One region of the Streptomyces sp. NPDC107528 genome, then DNA from elsewhere that is predicted to be linked to it. Evidence: riboswitches for the same ligand, from Rfam matches in the RefSeq annotation. Region 1 holds a riboswitch; the other holds the start of a gene.
The links. Region 1 has a riboswitch for cobalamin ahead of ACZ7L5_RS04735 (energy-coupling factor ABC transporter permease). Riboswitches for the same ligand answer to the same signal wherever they lie in the genome.
Positions count from the first base shown of each region.

Region 2: linked by a shared signal. The riboswitch ahead of ACZ7L5_RS21375 (ribonucleoside-diphosphate reductase subunit alpha) and the one ahead of ACZ7L5_RS04735 (energy-coupling factor ABC transporter permease) in region 1 are both predicted to bind cobalamin.

Region 1 covers NZ_JBVKAV010000001.1:986,675-994,445, reverse strand. The annotation lists gene ACZ7L5_RS04745 (non-ribosomal peptide synthetase) at 1-781, opposite strand, end outside; gene ACZ7L5_RS04740 (Pls/PosA family non-ribosomal peptide synthetase) at 778-3,294, opposite strand; cobalamin riboswitch at 3,484-3,669, shown strand; gene ACZ7L5_RS04735 (energy-coupling factor ABC transporter permease) at 3,700-4,401, shown strand; gene ACZ7L5_RS04730 (energy-coupling factor ABC transporter substrate-binding protein) at 4,413-4,793, shown strand; gene cbiQ (cobalt ECF transporter T component CbiQ) at 4,800-5,549, shown strand; gene ACZ7L5_RS04720 (ATP-binding cassette domain-containing protein) at 5,546-6,388, shown strand; gene ACZ7L5_RS04715 (APC family permease) at 6,492-7,771, shown strand, end outside.
Region 2 covers NZ_JBVKAV010000006.1:348,403-356,173, forward strand. The annotation lists gene ACZ7L5_RS21375 (ribonucleoside-diphosphate reductase subunit alpha) at 1-2,122, opposite strand, end outside; cobalamin riboswitch at 2,247-2,385, opposite strand; gene ACZ7L5_RS21380 (hypothetical protein) at 2,734-4,413, shown strand; gene ACZ7L5_RS21385 (hypothetical protein) at 4,398-4,805, shown strand; gene mctP (monocarboxylate uptake permease MctP) at 4,836-6,464, opposite strand; gene ACZ7L5_RS21395 (DUF3311 domain-containing protein) at 6,461-6,727, opposite strand; gene ACZ7L5_RS21400 (YbdD/YjiX family protein) at 6,856-7,035, opposite strand; gene ACZ7L5_RS21405 (carbon starvation CstA family protein) at 7,025-7,771, opposite strand, start outside.

The DNA.
Region 1 (7,771 bases):
GGTGCGTCCTGACGCGTTGCTCGAACAGCTCGTGGAAGCGGTGGTCGGGCAGTTCGCGGCGGGGTCCGGCGAGTCCTTCGAGCTGGAAGCGGTGCTCCTCGGCCGAGAGCAGGCTCTGCCGGTCGTGCGCGGCGTCCGGATCGGCCGCGATGAGCGTGAGCGCGGTGAGGTGGTAGCCGACGATCCTCGCGGCGCAGTCCGCGTCGAGCGCGTCGGTCCGGTACCGCAGCCGCAGCGTGGGCGGCTCGCCCGGCCGCGGTGTGCCCAGCCGCAGCACGGCGTTCCCGGCGAGTTCGCCGCCGTCGCCGATCGGATCGAACTCGGCCTCGCCGGCCGGTCCGGGCAGACCCGCCGCACGCCGAAGTCCGTCGACGGGGAAGTCCTTGTGCAGCAGCAGTTCCGACTCGGTCCGGTGGGTGTGGAGCACCAGCGTCCGCCACGAGCCGGGGTCGACGGTCAGCCGGCAGGGCAGCGGCGACGCGGCCGGTACGGCGACGTAACCGGTCGTGACCTCGTGTTCGCCGGACAGAGCGGCGAGAACCTTGGCGTGCGCGGCGAGCAGCACCGTGCGCAGGGGTACCGCCAGATCGTCCGTCAGGCGGCTCAGCGCGTCCGTCAGATCCTGGGGAAGCGGCGCCTCGTGCGTGGCGACACCGGACACCGGGTCGAGGGTCCACCGAGGGACGGTGGTGACCCCGCCGGCGGCGAGCACATCCCGCCAGTACGCCCGGGCGGCGTCCGCAGCCGCGGTCGTCGATGCCGTCGATGCCGTGGATGTCATGGGGCCGACCTCACCTCGTCCTCGCCGTACGAGCGGATCGGCCGTGCCGGATTCCCGCCCCACCAGGCCTGCTGCGGGACCGCCTCCCCCTTCATCAGGAAGGAGTCCGGGGCGAGCACCGCACCGTCGCCCACCGTCACGCCGTAGTGGACGAAAGCGCCTACCCCGAGGGTGCATCCGGAGCCGATCGTGCTCCGGTCGGACTTGAAGGCGCCGTCCTCCTGCGAGTGGCACTGGACCACGCTTCCCAGGTTGAGCGTGCAGCCGTCCCCGATGGCGGCCATGGCCCGTTCGGTCAGATGGCAGCCGTCGTCGAAGACCATGCGGCCGAGCCGCACCCCCAGCAACCGCCAGGCGACGTTCTTGAACGGGGTGCCGTTGAGCATCCTCAGGTACGTCTCCGACGGCACCTTCCAGTAGCGCTCGTGCTGCCAGAAGTCCGGCGTGTAGATCGAGCAGAAGAGGGGTTTCAGGGGACGGACCGCTGTGACGACGCGTTCGACCAGCACGAAGTACGCGATGGTGCACAGCACGACCAGGAGGTCGGCCAGCATGAGCCCGGACACGCCGAGCGGCCCGTACAACTCCGCGGCCGCCGTGACGAGAAGGATGAGAACGAAGGCAAAGATCCAACGCGACAGCAGGTACCAGGCCATGGTGGCGACGTTGTGCCTGTTCTTGGCGGCAAGGCCGCGCCGCAGCTCCTCACGGCCCTTGAGCCGGTCGAACGTGCTGTCCCGCAGCACCGAACGCGGAATCTCGAAGCTCGGCGAGCCCAGCAGGCCGACGCCTTCGCGGACCTCCCCGTCGACCGGCACCATCACCTTCGTCGCGAGCAGGCAGTTGTCGCCGGTCCTGCCCCGCGTGGGATACGCGATCCGGTTCCCGAGGAAGTTGCGCGGCCCGATCGACACCCGGGACACCCGGAACGCGGTGCTGGAGAAATCGGCGTTCATGATCGACAGGCCGTCGGCGACCATCGTGCCGCGCCCGACGAAGCTCAGGTACGGCGTCTCGTGCTTCATCTCCGTGCCGAAGTTCGACCCGGTCTGCTCGACGCGGGAGAGGTCGTATCCGAGGCCCCGCAGGTAGTGGACGATGGCGGAGCTGTCACCGAACAGACGCTTCAGGAAGCGCCAGTTGGTCAGGAGCGTGATCGTCCGGTGCACCTCGAAGTGGAAGCCGTACAGACGGTAGGTCCTGCCCGGCGTGATGGTCAGGCTGAGCAGGCGCGGAAGGGCGGTCAGGACGAGGAGACCGGCGGGTACGGCGCCGAAGACGAGCACGAAGGACATCGCCAGGGCTTCGAGGTAGAACGATCCGTCGGCGAAGACCGCGGGTCCCGGCTCCAGAGCCGTGCTGAGCTGCGGGACCTCGACGAGCAGCGCGGCCACCCCGCCGACCGCCAGGGGTACGTACACGGCCAGCGCGAGCAGCAGTTGCACAACGCTGTGGGTCGCTCGGCGCACCGCGCCGCAGCGGGCCCGGCCCACCACCTGGTAGTCCACGTCGGTCCGCTGTGCCGGGGACCCGTGCCAGTGCTCGCCGTCGGGCACCGTCTGCCCGCGGTGCAGTGAGGAGGCGTGCCCGAGCTGGGCGCCGTCGCCGAGCGATGTGTCGATGTCGAGGACGGTGGCCTCGCTGACCAGCACGTTCCTGCCGATGGTGACGGGGCCCGTCTGGATCTGTCCGGCGTGCGCCCGGTAGCAGGAGAAGAACGAGTCCTTGCGGATGACCGTGCCGTCACCGATGGTGAACAGGTCGGTGCACACGGGCACGTTCCGGGAGAGGACCACGGCGCCCCGCCCGACCTTCGCGCCCAGTGCCCTGAGGTAGAGCAGATAGAGCGGGGAGCCGCTGAACAGCACCATGGGATCCGCCCGCACCAGCGTCTTGACGATCCAGAAGCGGACGTACGCCACGCTCCAGACGGGTATGCGCTGAGGCGTCCACCGGCCTACGAGGGTCCACTTCACGAGGACGGGGAGGACGCACAGGACCAAAAACACCGCACCTCCGAACAGGACCGAGCGCAGGTACACGTCGAGTGCGCCCGATCCGGCGGAGATCCACCCGTAGCCCAGGGCGGTGCCGAAGGCGAGGAGGTAGACGTACGCCAGGAAGGCCAGGAACTGCAGGACGCCGCACAGGACGTACTGCCGCTTGCCCGCCGCGGCCGGGGCCGGGGCCGGGGCCGGGGACTCCGGTGCCGTGAGCACAGCCGCCGGTTCGGACCGGGGCACGGGCTCGGCATCCGCGAGCGCCGTCGCCAGGCTCCTGATCGTCGGGTGGCGATAGACGTCCCTCATCGACACCGACGGCAGATCCGCGCGCTTCCTGACTCGTGCGCAGAAGTGCGCCATCACCAGTGAGTCGGCGCCCAGGTCGTCGAAGAAGTGATCGTCGACCGGAACCTGCTCGCTCCGCACGACCTCGGCCAGCACCGCGGCCAGGGTTCTCTCGATGCCGGCCGGTTCACCGCATCCGTCCAGCAGGGCCGTGGATTCCTCCATGCACTTGATTCGGCACCGGAGCGCGGACAGATCACCGCATTCACAAACTTCTGGTAAGTGATCCGCATACGGTTACCCAGGGTTCACGCACGGTTGCGGAGTTGGCGGACCGCCCGCCCCGGCCCTGCGGCGCGCGAACGCCCCTTTTCACGCCCCCGAGGCGCGCTTGTCAGCCACCCTGTGCGGGCACTACTGTCACCACGCCTTGGTGAACGGGAAATCCGGTGTGATGCCGGTGCGGCCCTCGCCACTGTGAATCGGGAAGTCCGGCTCTGGCCCTCACGGGCAGCCACTGGGTCCTTCGGGACCCGGGAAGGCGGAGCACGGGCGGTGGTACCCGTCAGCCAGGAGACCGGCCAAGGCGCGTCAACCATCCACGAGGTGCTGGAGAGGGTCTGCTGAGCCATGCACATAGCCGAGGGTTTCCTCCCGCCGGCGCACGCGGTCGCCTGGGGCGTCGCGTCCGCGCCGTTCGTAGTCCACGGAGTCCGTTCGCTCACCCGTGAGGTCAGGGAGCACCCCGAGAGCACGCTGCTCCTCGGCGCCTCCGGAGCCTTCACGTTCGTCCTGTCCGCGCTGAAGCTGCCCTCGGTGACCGGCAGCTGCTCGCATCCGACCGGCACCGGGCTGGGCGCCATCCTGTTCCGGCCACCGATCATGGCGGTACTGGGCACCATCACCCTGCTCTTCCAGGCGCTGCTGCTCGCGCACGGTGGCCTGACCACGCTCGGCGCCAACGTCTTCTCGATGGCGATCGTCGGCCCCTGGGCCGGATACGCGATCTACAGACTGCTGCGCCGCTACGACGTGCCGCTGATGGTGGCGGTGTTCTTCGGGGCGTTCGTCGCCGACCTGTCCACCTACTGCGTCACGAGCGTCCAGCTGGCGCTCGCGTTCCCCGATCCGAGCAGCGGATTCCTGGGCGCGCTCGGCAAGTTCGGCTCCATCTTCGCCGTCACCCAGATCCCCCTCGCGGTGAGCGAGGGACTGCTCACGGTGCTCGTGATGCGGCTGCTGGTGCAGTCCAGCAAGGGCGAGCTGACCCGGCTGGGCGTGCTCCTCGCCAAGAAGCAGTCCCGGACCGAGACCGAGGCGGTGGCCCGATGAGCAAGAGCCCGATGAGCAGGAACACGAAGATCAACGTCCTGCTGCTGATCGTCGTGGCCGCGCTCGCGGTCCTGCCGCTGGCCCTGGGCCTCGGCGATCACAAGGAGGAGCCCTTCACGGGCGCCGACGCCGAGGCCGAGACCGCGATCACCGAGATCAAGCCGGACTACGAGCCCTGGTTCTCGCCGCTGTACGAGCCGCCGTCCGGTGAGATCGAGTCGGCCCTGTTCGCCCTCCAGGCGGCCCTCGGCGCCGGTGTCCTCGCCTACTACTTCGGCGTGCACCGGGGCAGGCGGCAGGGCGAGCAGCGGGCGCTGGAGCGGTCGCGGGACGCCGAGAGCGGGGCCGGTGGCGCCGCGCCCGCCGAGGAGTCCACGGCCGAAAGGGCCTGACCCCTCGTGCTGCCGATCGACGCGGCGGCGCACAGCAGTCGCTGGCGCCGCCGTCACCCCGTGGACAAGGCCGTGCTCGGGCTCGGTCTCACCCTGCTCGCGATCTCGCTGCCGCCCTGGCCGGGCGCGGCCCTGGTGCTCCTGACGTCCCTCGTGGTGCTGCTGGGCCCGGCGGGCGTGCCGGGCCGGCGGCTGTGGCGTGCCTACCGCGTGCCGCTGGGCTTCTGCGTGACCGGCGCGGTCACCCTGCTCGTCCAGGTCGGCGGGCCGGAAGGCTTCGTGTCCCTCGCGGACGACGGCCCGCTGCGCGCCGGGGAACTGCTCCTGCGCACCTCGGCGGCCTCGCTCGGGGTGCTGCTGTTCGCCTTCACCACCCCCATGTCCGACCTGCTGCCCCGCCTCGTGAAGGCGGGGGTGCCCGCGCCCGTCGTGGACGTCGCCCTGGTGACGTACCGCATGAGCTTCCTGCTGCTGGACTCCGTGCGCCGCATCAGGGACGCCCAGGCCGCCCGGCTGGGGCACACGAGCCGGGCCGCGGAGTGGCGTTCCCTGGCCGGGCTCGGCGCGACCGCCTTCGTACGGGCCTTCGACCGGGCCACCCGGCTCCAGGCCGGGCTCGCCGGGCGCGGCTACGACGGCACCCTGCGTGTCCTGGTGCCCGAGGCCCGGGTCTCCGCCCGCTTCACGGCCGCAAGTTGCGCCCTCCTCGCGGCGCTGGCCGCCCTCACCCTCGTACTGGAGAAGGCCCTGCCATGAGCGAGCCCATCGCCCTGGTCGCCCTGCGGGGCGCGTCCTACGCCTACGAGGACGGCCCCGTCGTGCTCAGCGGCCTCGACTTCGACGTGCGCGAGGGGCGCGCACTGGCGCTGCTCGGTCGCAACGGCAGCGGCAAGACCACGCTGATGCGGCTGCTCAGCGGCGGACTCAGGCCGCACGACGGCCGGTTGACGGTGCAGGGCACGCCCGTCACGTACGACCGCAAGGGGCTGACCCGGCTGCGGACGACCGTCCAGCTGGTGGTGCAGGACCCGGACGACCAGCTCTTCGCCGCGTCCGTCGCCCAGGACGTGTCCTTCGGCCCGCTGAACCTCGGCCTCTCCGACCCCGAGGTGCGGGTGCGGGTCGCCGAGGCGCTCGCCGCGCTGGACATCAGTGCGCTGGCCGACCGGCCCACGCATCTGCTGTCGTACGGGCAGCGCAAGCGCACGGCCATCGCCGGCGCGGTGGCGATGCGGCCCCGGGTGCTGATCCTGGACGAGCCGACTGCCGGGCTCGACCCGGACGGGCAAGAACGCCTGCTCGCCACGCTCGACGGACTGCGCTCGAGCGGGACCACGGTGGTCATGGCCACCCATGACGTCGATCTGGCCCTGCGCTGGGCCGACGACGCGGCGCTCCTCACCCCGTCCGGCGCACGCATCGGGGCGGCACCAAAGATGCTGGCCCGCACCGACCTCCTCCAGCAGGCCGGCCTGCGGCTCCCATGGGGGGTCGCGGCGGCCCAACTCCTGCGGGCGCAGGGGCTGTTGGGTGACGCGTCGGCGGGCCCCCGCACCCCGGACGACCTGGCGGCGCTCGTCCCGGCACCGGAGTAGCGGCCGTCCCGACACGACATATATGCCCGCCAAGGGCATCAATGTCTTGAATGTTTCGCAGCTCCCTGTTGTATGGATTCACGTCCAAAGGGAGTGAGGGAACATGGCCGAAGACATCGCGGACGCGGGCCCGCCGCAGGCCGCGGGCTTGAAGCCCGATGCGATCGGGTTCGTCGACGCGCTCGTCATCGGGCTCAACGCCACCTCGCCCGCGTACTCGCTGGCCGCGGCCATCGGCCCGGTCGTGGCGCTGGTGGGTGTCTACGCCCCCGGCGTCATGCTCGCGTCGTTCGTCCCGATGCTGCTGATCGCCTCGGCGTTCTACTACCTCAACAAGGTCGACCAGGACTGCGGGACGACCTTCTCGTGGGTCACCCGGGCGATGGGCCCGTGGGCCGGCTGGCTCGGCGGCTGGGCCATCACGATGACCGGAGTCCTGGTGATCGGCTCGCTGGCGGACGTGGCGGTGACGTTCGCCCTGCTGGCCTTCGGTCTCGACAGCTGGGCCGAGAACGAGTTCGTGCGCCAGCTGCTCACGGTGCTGCTCATCATCGTGATGACGGCCGTGTGCGTCATCGGCACCGAGGTGTCGGCGCGGGTGCAGAACGTCCTCATCCTCGCGCAGGTCGCGTGCCTGATCGCGTTCGCCGTGGTGGCGCTCTACAGGGTCTACGCCGACACCGGCACCCTCGACGCCGTCGACCCGGCGTTCAGCTGGCTGGACCCCTTCGGGGCGGGCGGTGCCGGGCTGACGGCCGGCCTGCTGCTGGGCGTGTTCATCTACTGGGGCTGGGAGTCGGCGGTCAATCTCACCGAGGAGGTCGAGAACTCCGCCACCGCTCCGGGCAAGGCGGCCGTCTGGTCGACGGTCATCCTGCTGGTGACGTATGTGGCGGTCGCCTACGCGGTCGTCGCCTACGCGGGGCCGGCGTTCCTGTCCGAGAACGCCGCGGAGGAGGAGTTCATCTTCGCCATCCTCGCGGACGAGGCGATGGGCGGCTGGGACTGGGTGGTGCTGCTGGCGGTCTCCACCTCCGGGCTCGCCTCCACGCAGACGACGATCATCCCCGCCTCGCGCACGGCGCTGTCCATGGCCCGCCGGCACGCGCTGCCGTCCCACTACGGTCACATCAGCCCGCGTTTCCGCACCCCCGACGTGAGCACGTGGTGGGTGGCCGGCATCGCCATCGCCTGGTACTTGATCGTCCGTCAGATCAGCGAGAACGCCCTCTTCGACTCGCTCACCGCGCTGTCCCTGCTGATCGCGTTCTACTACGCGCTCACGGGCATCGCCTGCGCCGTCTACTACCGCCGCCATCTCACCGAGAGCCTGCACAACTTCCTGCTCATCGGCCTCGGCCCGCTGATCGGTGCCGGACTGCT
Region 2 (7,771 bases), on a different contig from region 1:
GGTAGAGCCGCCGTACGTCCTCGGGGATCCAGGCGAACTCCTGCACCGAGCCGTTCGCCTCACGCAGCGCCTCACGGGTGCGGGCGTCCCAGACGCCGAGCTCCTTGAGCTCGTTGACCAGGTAGGAGTTGACCTGGAGGAACTCGCCGGAGAGCGTCTCGCGCTTGAACAGGTTGGAGACCTGCGGCTCGATGCACTCGTAGACACCGGCGATCGACGCGATGGTCGCGGTGGGCGCGATGGCGAGGAGCAGGGAGTTGCGCATGCCGGTCGTGGCGATACGGCTGCGCAGGGCCGCCCAGCGCTCCGGCCAGGTCAGCTCGACGTCGTAGTGGTCGGGGTGCAGAACACCCCTGGCGGTACGGGTCTTCTCCCAGGCCGGCAGCGGGCCGTTGCGCTCGGCGAGGTCGGTGGAGGCCTCGTAGGCGGCGAGCATGATGCGCTCGGCGATCCGGGTGGACAGGGCTTTCGCCTCGGCCGAGTCGAAGGGCAGGCGCAGTTTGAAGAAGACGTCCTGCAGGCCCATCGCGCCGAGTCCGACCGGCCGCCATTTCGCGTTCGACCGACCCGCCTGCTCGGTCGGGTAGAAGTTGATGTCGACGACCCGGTCGAGGAACGTGACGGCCGTGCGGACGGTCGCGTCCAGCCGCTCCCAGTCGATGTCGCCGGTCATCGTGTTCACGAAGGCGCCGAGGTTGACCGACCCCAGGTTGCAGACCGCCGTCTCCCCGTCGTCCGTGACCTCCAGGATCTCCGTGCAGAGGTTGGAGGAGTGCACGACATGGCCCGGCAGGGCCGTCTGGTTGGCGGTGCGGTTGGCGGCGTCCTTGAAGGTCATCCAGCCGTTGCCGGTCTGCGCGAGGGTACGCATCATGCGGCCGTACAGGTCACGGGCCGGGATGGTCTTCTTCGCGAGCCCGGCCGCCTCCGCCTTGCGGTACGCCGCGTCGAACTCCTCGCCCCACAGGTCGACGAGATCCGGCACGTCCGACGGCGAGAACAGCGACCACGACTCGTCGGCGTTGACCCGGCGCATGAACTCGTCCGGGATCCAGTGCGCGAGGTTCAGGTTGTGCGTACGGCGGGCGTCCTCACCGGTGTTGTCCCGCAGCTCCAGGAACTCCTCGATGTCGGAGTGCCAGGTCTCCAGGTAGACCGCGGCGGCCCCCTTGCGCCGGCCGCCCTGGTTCACCGCGGCGACCGAGGCGTCGAGGGTCTTCAGGAACGGGACGATGCCGTTGGAGTGCCCGTTGGTGCCGCGGATCAGCGAACCCCGGGAGCGGATGCGGGAGTACGACAGGCCGATGCCGCCGGCGTGCTTCGAGAGGCGGGCGACCTGGTGGTAGCGGTCGTAGATGGAGTCCAGCTCGTCCTTGGGGGAGTCGAGGAGGTAGCAGGACGACATCTGGGGGTGCCGGGTGCCGGAGTTGAAGAGGGTGGGGGAGGAGGGGAGGTAGTCGAGGCGGCTCATGAGCCCGTAGAGCGCGGCGACTTCGTCCACCGACCGGGCGGTGTCGTCCTCGGCGAGACCGGCGGCGACGCGCAGCATGAAGTGCTGGGGCGTCTCGACGACCTTGCGGGTGATGGGGTGCCGCAGGAGGTAGCGGCTGTGCAGGGTGCGCAGCCCGAAGTAGCCGAAACGGTCGTCGCCGTCCGTGTCGACCAGCGCGTCGAGGCGGGCCGCGTGCAGGCGCACGAACTCGGCGGTCCGGTCGGCGATCAGGCCCTCGCGGTGCCCGACCGCGACCGACCCGGTGAAGGACGTGACGCCCTGCGAGGCGGCTTCGGCGGCGATGGAGAGGGTCAGCAGCCGGGCGGCGAGCCTGCTGTAGGCGGGGTCCTCGGAGATCAGGCCGGCCGCCGCCTCGGTGGCCAGCTCGCGCAGCTCCGCCTCGTCCGCGAACGCGGACCGGCCGCGCAGCGCGGCGGCGGCGACCCGGCCGGGGTCGGCGTCGGGGAGGTCGGCGGTCAGCTCGGTCAGGATCCGCAGCAGATCGGCACCGTGGCCCGCAGGGCCTCCGTTGAGGGTGGCGGTGGGAGACGGGTGGGCGGTTCCCGGAGCGTCCTCGTCCGTGAGGACGGTAGGAACGGCTGAGGCCGGATCTGCGGGCGCGATGGTCACGTGGGGGCTCTCCCTCGCTCGGCACGGGGGCCTCGGCGAGGGCAGGGGGCAGCACACGAGCGCACACGGCGTCGCGTCCACCGGCCCATTCCGCGAGGCCCGGACGTCGGGCGCACCGGCCGGGTGGCCGGGCGCGCTGTCGGCAGGTCCTCGGACTGACTCCTGCGCACGCCGGTCCTGGAACAGACATGCACAAGTACACCGTTGCGGGACAGTTCCGGATTCGCACCGGATTCCCCTGCGGCGACAGCGAGCATGAGCATACATCTTGTGCTCACCCGCCACGCCACCCCCAGATGTTGTGTCGTGCTGGTTTCAGAGCGTCAACTTGTGGGTGAGGAGCGTGATGTCGGCGAGGTGCGGGATCGGGCTCCGGTCCCGCTCGGGCATGCGGACGAAGCCCGGGGTTCGTGGATCGCCGTCCTGGAGGCCGGCCTGGGCGGTGATCTCGCCGAGGGCCGCCGGGTTGCGGGGGTTCCGGGAGTGCTTCGCCTTCGACCGGTACGGCAGGCGCGGGAACGTCTTCTGCGAGTGGCACCGGCGGCAGATCTGGGACGTGCTGTGCCGGGCGGATCGGCCCGGACGAGAGGAGGCGGCTGCGCGGCGGCAACATGGACCAGTGCCGCGCCGCCCTCGCCCGGATCGCGCGCAACGCGGACAAGCTCGGCCTGGCGGAGGGCTTCGAGCGCAAGGTCCGTTTCCCGCACAGCATCATCCAGGCCTACTTCGGCTACCGGGTGCTGTGGCAGCCGGGCGAGCGGGGAGCCGGCGAGCGCGTCGAGCAGGTGCTCCAGCCACCCGGACCCAGCCGCGAACAGCTCATGGCCCTGGTGCTGTTGTCGCGCCGCCGGGCGGCGCGGGTCAGGGCCCGCCGGGAAGGCGTACGGGCCGAGGTGACGAAGGAGGTCGAGGAACGGCTTCGACGGTCACGGGTGCGCGGGCGCACCCTGGCCCACCGGCTCTGCAAGGCCGCGGAACGCCGCACCGACGATCCGAAGGCGCTCGATCTCTACGCGGCCGCCGTGGAGATCGAGAGCGTGGAGGACTCTCCACGGCTGCTGGGCGACATCCTGGACGAAGTGCGCGGGACCTGGACCGGTTTCAAGGGCGACCGGCGCAGGCTCGACGACGCCAAACTGAGGCTGCTCAGGCAACTCGGAGCCGCCCTGCGCAGCGTCTCCGACCGGATCGACACCACCCCGCTCTACGAACAGCTCGTCCAGATCGGTGTGAAGGAACCCTCCTGCTCGATACGCCTGGCCGTCGCCCAGGAGTTCGGCAGCGGCGGCAATCCGGCCTTCGCCGTGGTCCGCGGGCGGATCGGGCTGAACACCGACCCCGGGCAGGAGTACAGCGACCGGCTCGGCGAGCTGAAGGCCTGGAAACGCGGTGAGTACGAGCAGTGGGCCGAGCGCATGGCGCGGGCGCGGGCGACGGGCGCGCCCTCACGGGCCAGGACCGAGCGCATCGGGCGGCTGCAGCAGGACCGGCGCGAGCTCAATGAGGAGTACCGCAGGAAACGGGTCGTTCTGTTCCGGGAGTTCGTGATGCGTGCCTGGATGATCCCCATGCTGCTGGGCTCCGTCGACGAGGCACACCGTGACGAGGCCCGCGAACGCCTCACCAAGTGGCTGCGCCATCTGGACCCGAAGGCGACCGGCGGCGCCCCCGATCTGCCGCTCGCCCTGGAGGCCGCGCTGGCCCAGGGCTTCAAGTACGCGGCCAACCGCCGGATCCGGCATCCGCGGGCCTACCAGGGGGGTCGCGCGGACCTGATCCGGCAGGCGGAGACCGTGCTCCAGCAGTCCCGGTGCTGGTACGCGCAGCTCATGCTGCTCCAGGCGCTGTGCCTGTGGAGGCTTCCCGACACCGTCGGCTCCACGAGCGGGAGCGGCACGCGACGCCGGGCGGGGACGGGCACGACGACGGGCGCGAGCCGCCACGGGCGCTGGGCGGAGCGACCCCCGTGCAGACCGTGGAGCGCTGGCTGTCGATGGCCGGCACGGCGAACCGGGCACCCGGGCATCCCGAGGCGAACGGTGCGTCGCCCCCGCGGCCCCTGCATCCGTTCGTCGCCGAGGCGGGGGACCTGGTGGCCCTCACCCTGGAGACCGGGCAACCCGAGCGTTTCCTCTGGATCGACGAGAAGGGCGTCGCCGACAACATCGGCGCGCGCACCGGCAACCCCCGGCACTACAGCAAGCACAACCTGTGGATCCCGCCCTCGGTCGGCTGGAGCACCCTCGACGCGCGCGCCCAGTGCCTGGTCGCCGACGTGCTGGTGTTGCTGAACCTCATCGAACGGGACGGGCATCCGGACGAGGTCGAGGAGCGGATGATCCGCGCGGAGCAGCCGGGGACGTCGTCACTCCCGCCGTGCATCCGCAGCGATCGCCGCCCGCTGCGGCCCGACCTGCGGGCCGGCATGGCGGACCCGCCCGCGCCGGGGACGACCTGTCCGCCCGACTGCAAGTTCCAGCTCTGCCCCTACCCGCCCCGGGGCTGTGTGCCGCGCGGGGAGATCCGGGAGCCGTTCTGCCGCCAGCAGCAAGGCCTTTTGGCGGGGCGAGTACGCCGATGTCTTCCCAGGGGCCTGCGCAGGAAGACACCGCACTGGGTCAGCATGCGGGTGCGCGAACTCGACGGTTTCTGGCAGCAAATGGCCGGGCGCACGCGCAGCTAGTGCGGTACGCCCGGCCTTCTGCCTACTGGGTCAGTGGCTCGTCCCCGCCGTGGCCGGCGGCAGCTCGACCTGGACGCCCGGGTCGCCCGCGTCCGCCGTGTAGTCCTCCGGCTTCGTCTCGTCGATGCCCTCGGGGGCCTTGGCGGCCTTCAGGACGAAGGTCAGGACCACCGTCACCACCACGTTCAGCACGAACGCCGTGAGGCCGATGTAGCCGATCTCGCCGATGCCCGGGATCTCCTTCGCCGAACCGCCGAAGTGCTTCTGGGTCGGGGAAGCGACGCCGTACGCGGCAACCGTGCCGTAGATCATGCCGACGGCCCAGCCGGCCAGCAGGGCCCAGCGGTGGAACCAGCGTGTGAACAGGCCGCCGACCAGGGCCGGGAAGGTCTGCAGGATCCAGATGCCGCCCAGCAGCTGGAAGTTGATGGCGACCGTCTTGTCCATGGTGAGGACGAAGACCAGCGCGCCCACCTTCACCAGCAGGGACACGATCTTGGAGACCTTGGTCTCCTGTGCGGGCGTCGCGTCCGGCTTGATGAAGTCCTTGTAGATGTTGCGGGTGAAGAGGTTCGCAGCCGCGATCGACATGATCGCCGCCGGCACCAGCGCACCGATGCCGATCGCCGCGAAGGCGACGCCCGCGAACCAGGCGGGGAACATCGTCTCGAACAGCTGCGGAATCGCCAGCTGGCCGTTCTGCACCTTGATGCCGGCCGCGATCGCCATGAAGCCCAGCAGCGCCAGCAGGCCCAGCATCAGGGAGTACAGCGGCAGGATCGTGGTGTTGCGGCGGATCACCTCACGGCTGCGCGAGGACAGCGTCGCGGTGATCGAGTGCGGGTACATGAACAGCGCGAGCGCGGAGCCCAGCGCCAGCGTGGCGTACGTCCACTGCCCCGCCTCGGCCGGGACCAGCGAACCGCGCGGCGCGCCCGTGGCCGGGTTGGTCTGGCTGTACGCCTCGCCCGCCTTGGCGAAGATCTCGTCGAAGCCGCCGAGCTTGATCGGGATGTAGATGATCGCCACCGCGATGACGATGTAGATCAGCGTGTCCTTCACGAACGCGATCAGCGCGGGCGCGCGCAGGCCCGAGGAGTAGGTGTACGCGGCCAGCACACCGAACGCGATGAGCAGCGGCAGGTCCTTGATGAACCAGTTGGTGTTCTCACCGCCGCCGACGCCCATCACGTCCAGCACGGCCTGGATGCCGACCAGCTGGAGCGCGATGTACGGCATCGTCGCCAGGATGCCGGTGACGGCCACCGCCAGCGACAGGCTCTTCGAGCCGAAGCGACCGCGCACGAAGTCCGAGGTCGTCACATAGCCGTGCTTGTGGGAGACCGACCACAGGCGGGGCAGGAACGTGAAGATCAGGGGGTACACGAGGATCGTGTACGGCACGGCGAAGAAGCCGGCCGCGCCCGCCGCGTAGATCGCCGCGGGTACGGCGACGAAGGTGTACGCCGTGTACAGGTCGCCGCCGAGCAGGAACCAGGTGACCCAGGTGCCGAACGACCGGCCGCCCAGGCCCCATTCGTCGAGGCTGTTCTCGTTCTCGGCCTTGCGCCAGCGCGCGGCCAGGAAGCCCATGACCGTGACGGCCAGGAAGAAGAAGATGAAGACGCCGAGCGCGACGCCGTTCACGCCGTCGTTCACTGCGACGCACCGCCCTTCCGGGAGCCGCGGGCGCGCTGGTCACGCTGCCACAGCTTGTACGCGACCATGGTCAGCACCGTGGAGAGCAGGACCCACAGCATCTGGTACCAGTAGAAGAACGGGATGCCGGCGAACTCCGGATCGGTCTTGGCGTACGAACCGACCCACAACATCGCCACGAAGGGCGCGACGAGACAGAGGCCGATGACGACCCGTACGGGTGTCACCACCGGCTCTCTGTTCACTTCTGGGGCATCTGACATCTGACGGCTCCGTCCCCTCACTGATCACCTGAGAAACGCCCGGGCAATGTAGGTGACGGTGCAACGACAGCGGAAGACCCTGTCCGCATATCGGATGTGGAGGGTTGGTGTGCACGCCGACCGGGCGCTCAGCAGCAGCGGAACCCCTGGCGTGGATCTGCTTCCTGACGGTCCGTCCGCATCCGCTCGAAGTCGCGCCGGGAGGGCACTTCCGCGTCCGGGTGCTCATGCCGTACGTGGGTGACATAGCGGTCATATGCCGACTCGTCGGTCAACTCTCGCACGTACCAGCGCACACTACTGAACACCCGCCGAAGACTGACTGCTCGCCTCAGCGACCGCACGGCGTTCCTCCTCCTTCTCCTCCTTGGTCGGGAACAGCCCCGCCGGAGCCGTGATCTTCGACTCGACGTACGGCGCCTCGCTGAGCGTGGACAGCGCCGGGCGGCGCACGTGCCGGACGCAGACGCGGGTGGCGTCGACGATCACGACGACGATCAGGAGCGCGAGGACCGCGGTGAGGACGCCGTCCACCGTGGAGTTGGTGACCACGGTGTGCATGTCGTCCATGCTCTTGGCCGGCGGCAGGACCTCACCGCGGTCGATGGCGTCCTGGAACACCTGGCGCTGCTTGAAGAAGCCGACCTTCGGGTCGCTGGAGAAGACCTTCTGCCAGCTTGCGGTCAGCGTCACCGTCGCGTCCCAGGCGAGCGGAACCCCGGTGATCCAGGCCCACTTGAGGCGCCCCGACTTCACCAGCAGGGTCGTGCAGACGGCGAGGGCGACCGCCGCGAGCAGTTGGTTCGAGATGCCGAAGATCGGGAAGAGCTGGTTGATGCCGCCGAGGGGCTCGTGGACGCCCACCCACAGGAAGTAGCCCCACAGGCCGCACACCACGGCGCTGGTGATGAGCAGGCCGGGCTTCCAGCTGATGTTCCTGAAGGGCCGGTGGACGTTGCCCAGCATGTCCTGGAGCATGAAGCGGCCCACGCGGGTGCCGGCGTCCAGGGCGGTCAGGATGAACAGCGCCTCGAACATGATCGC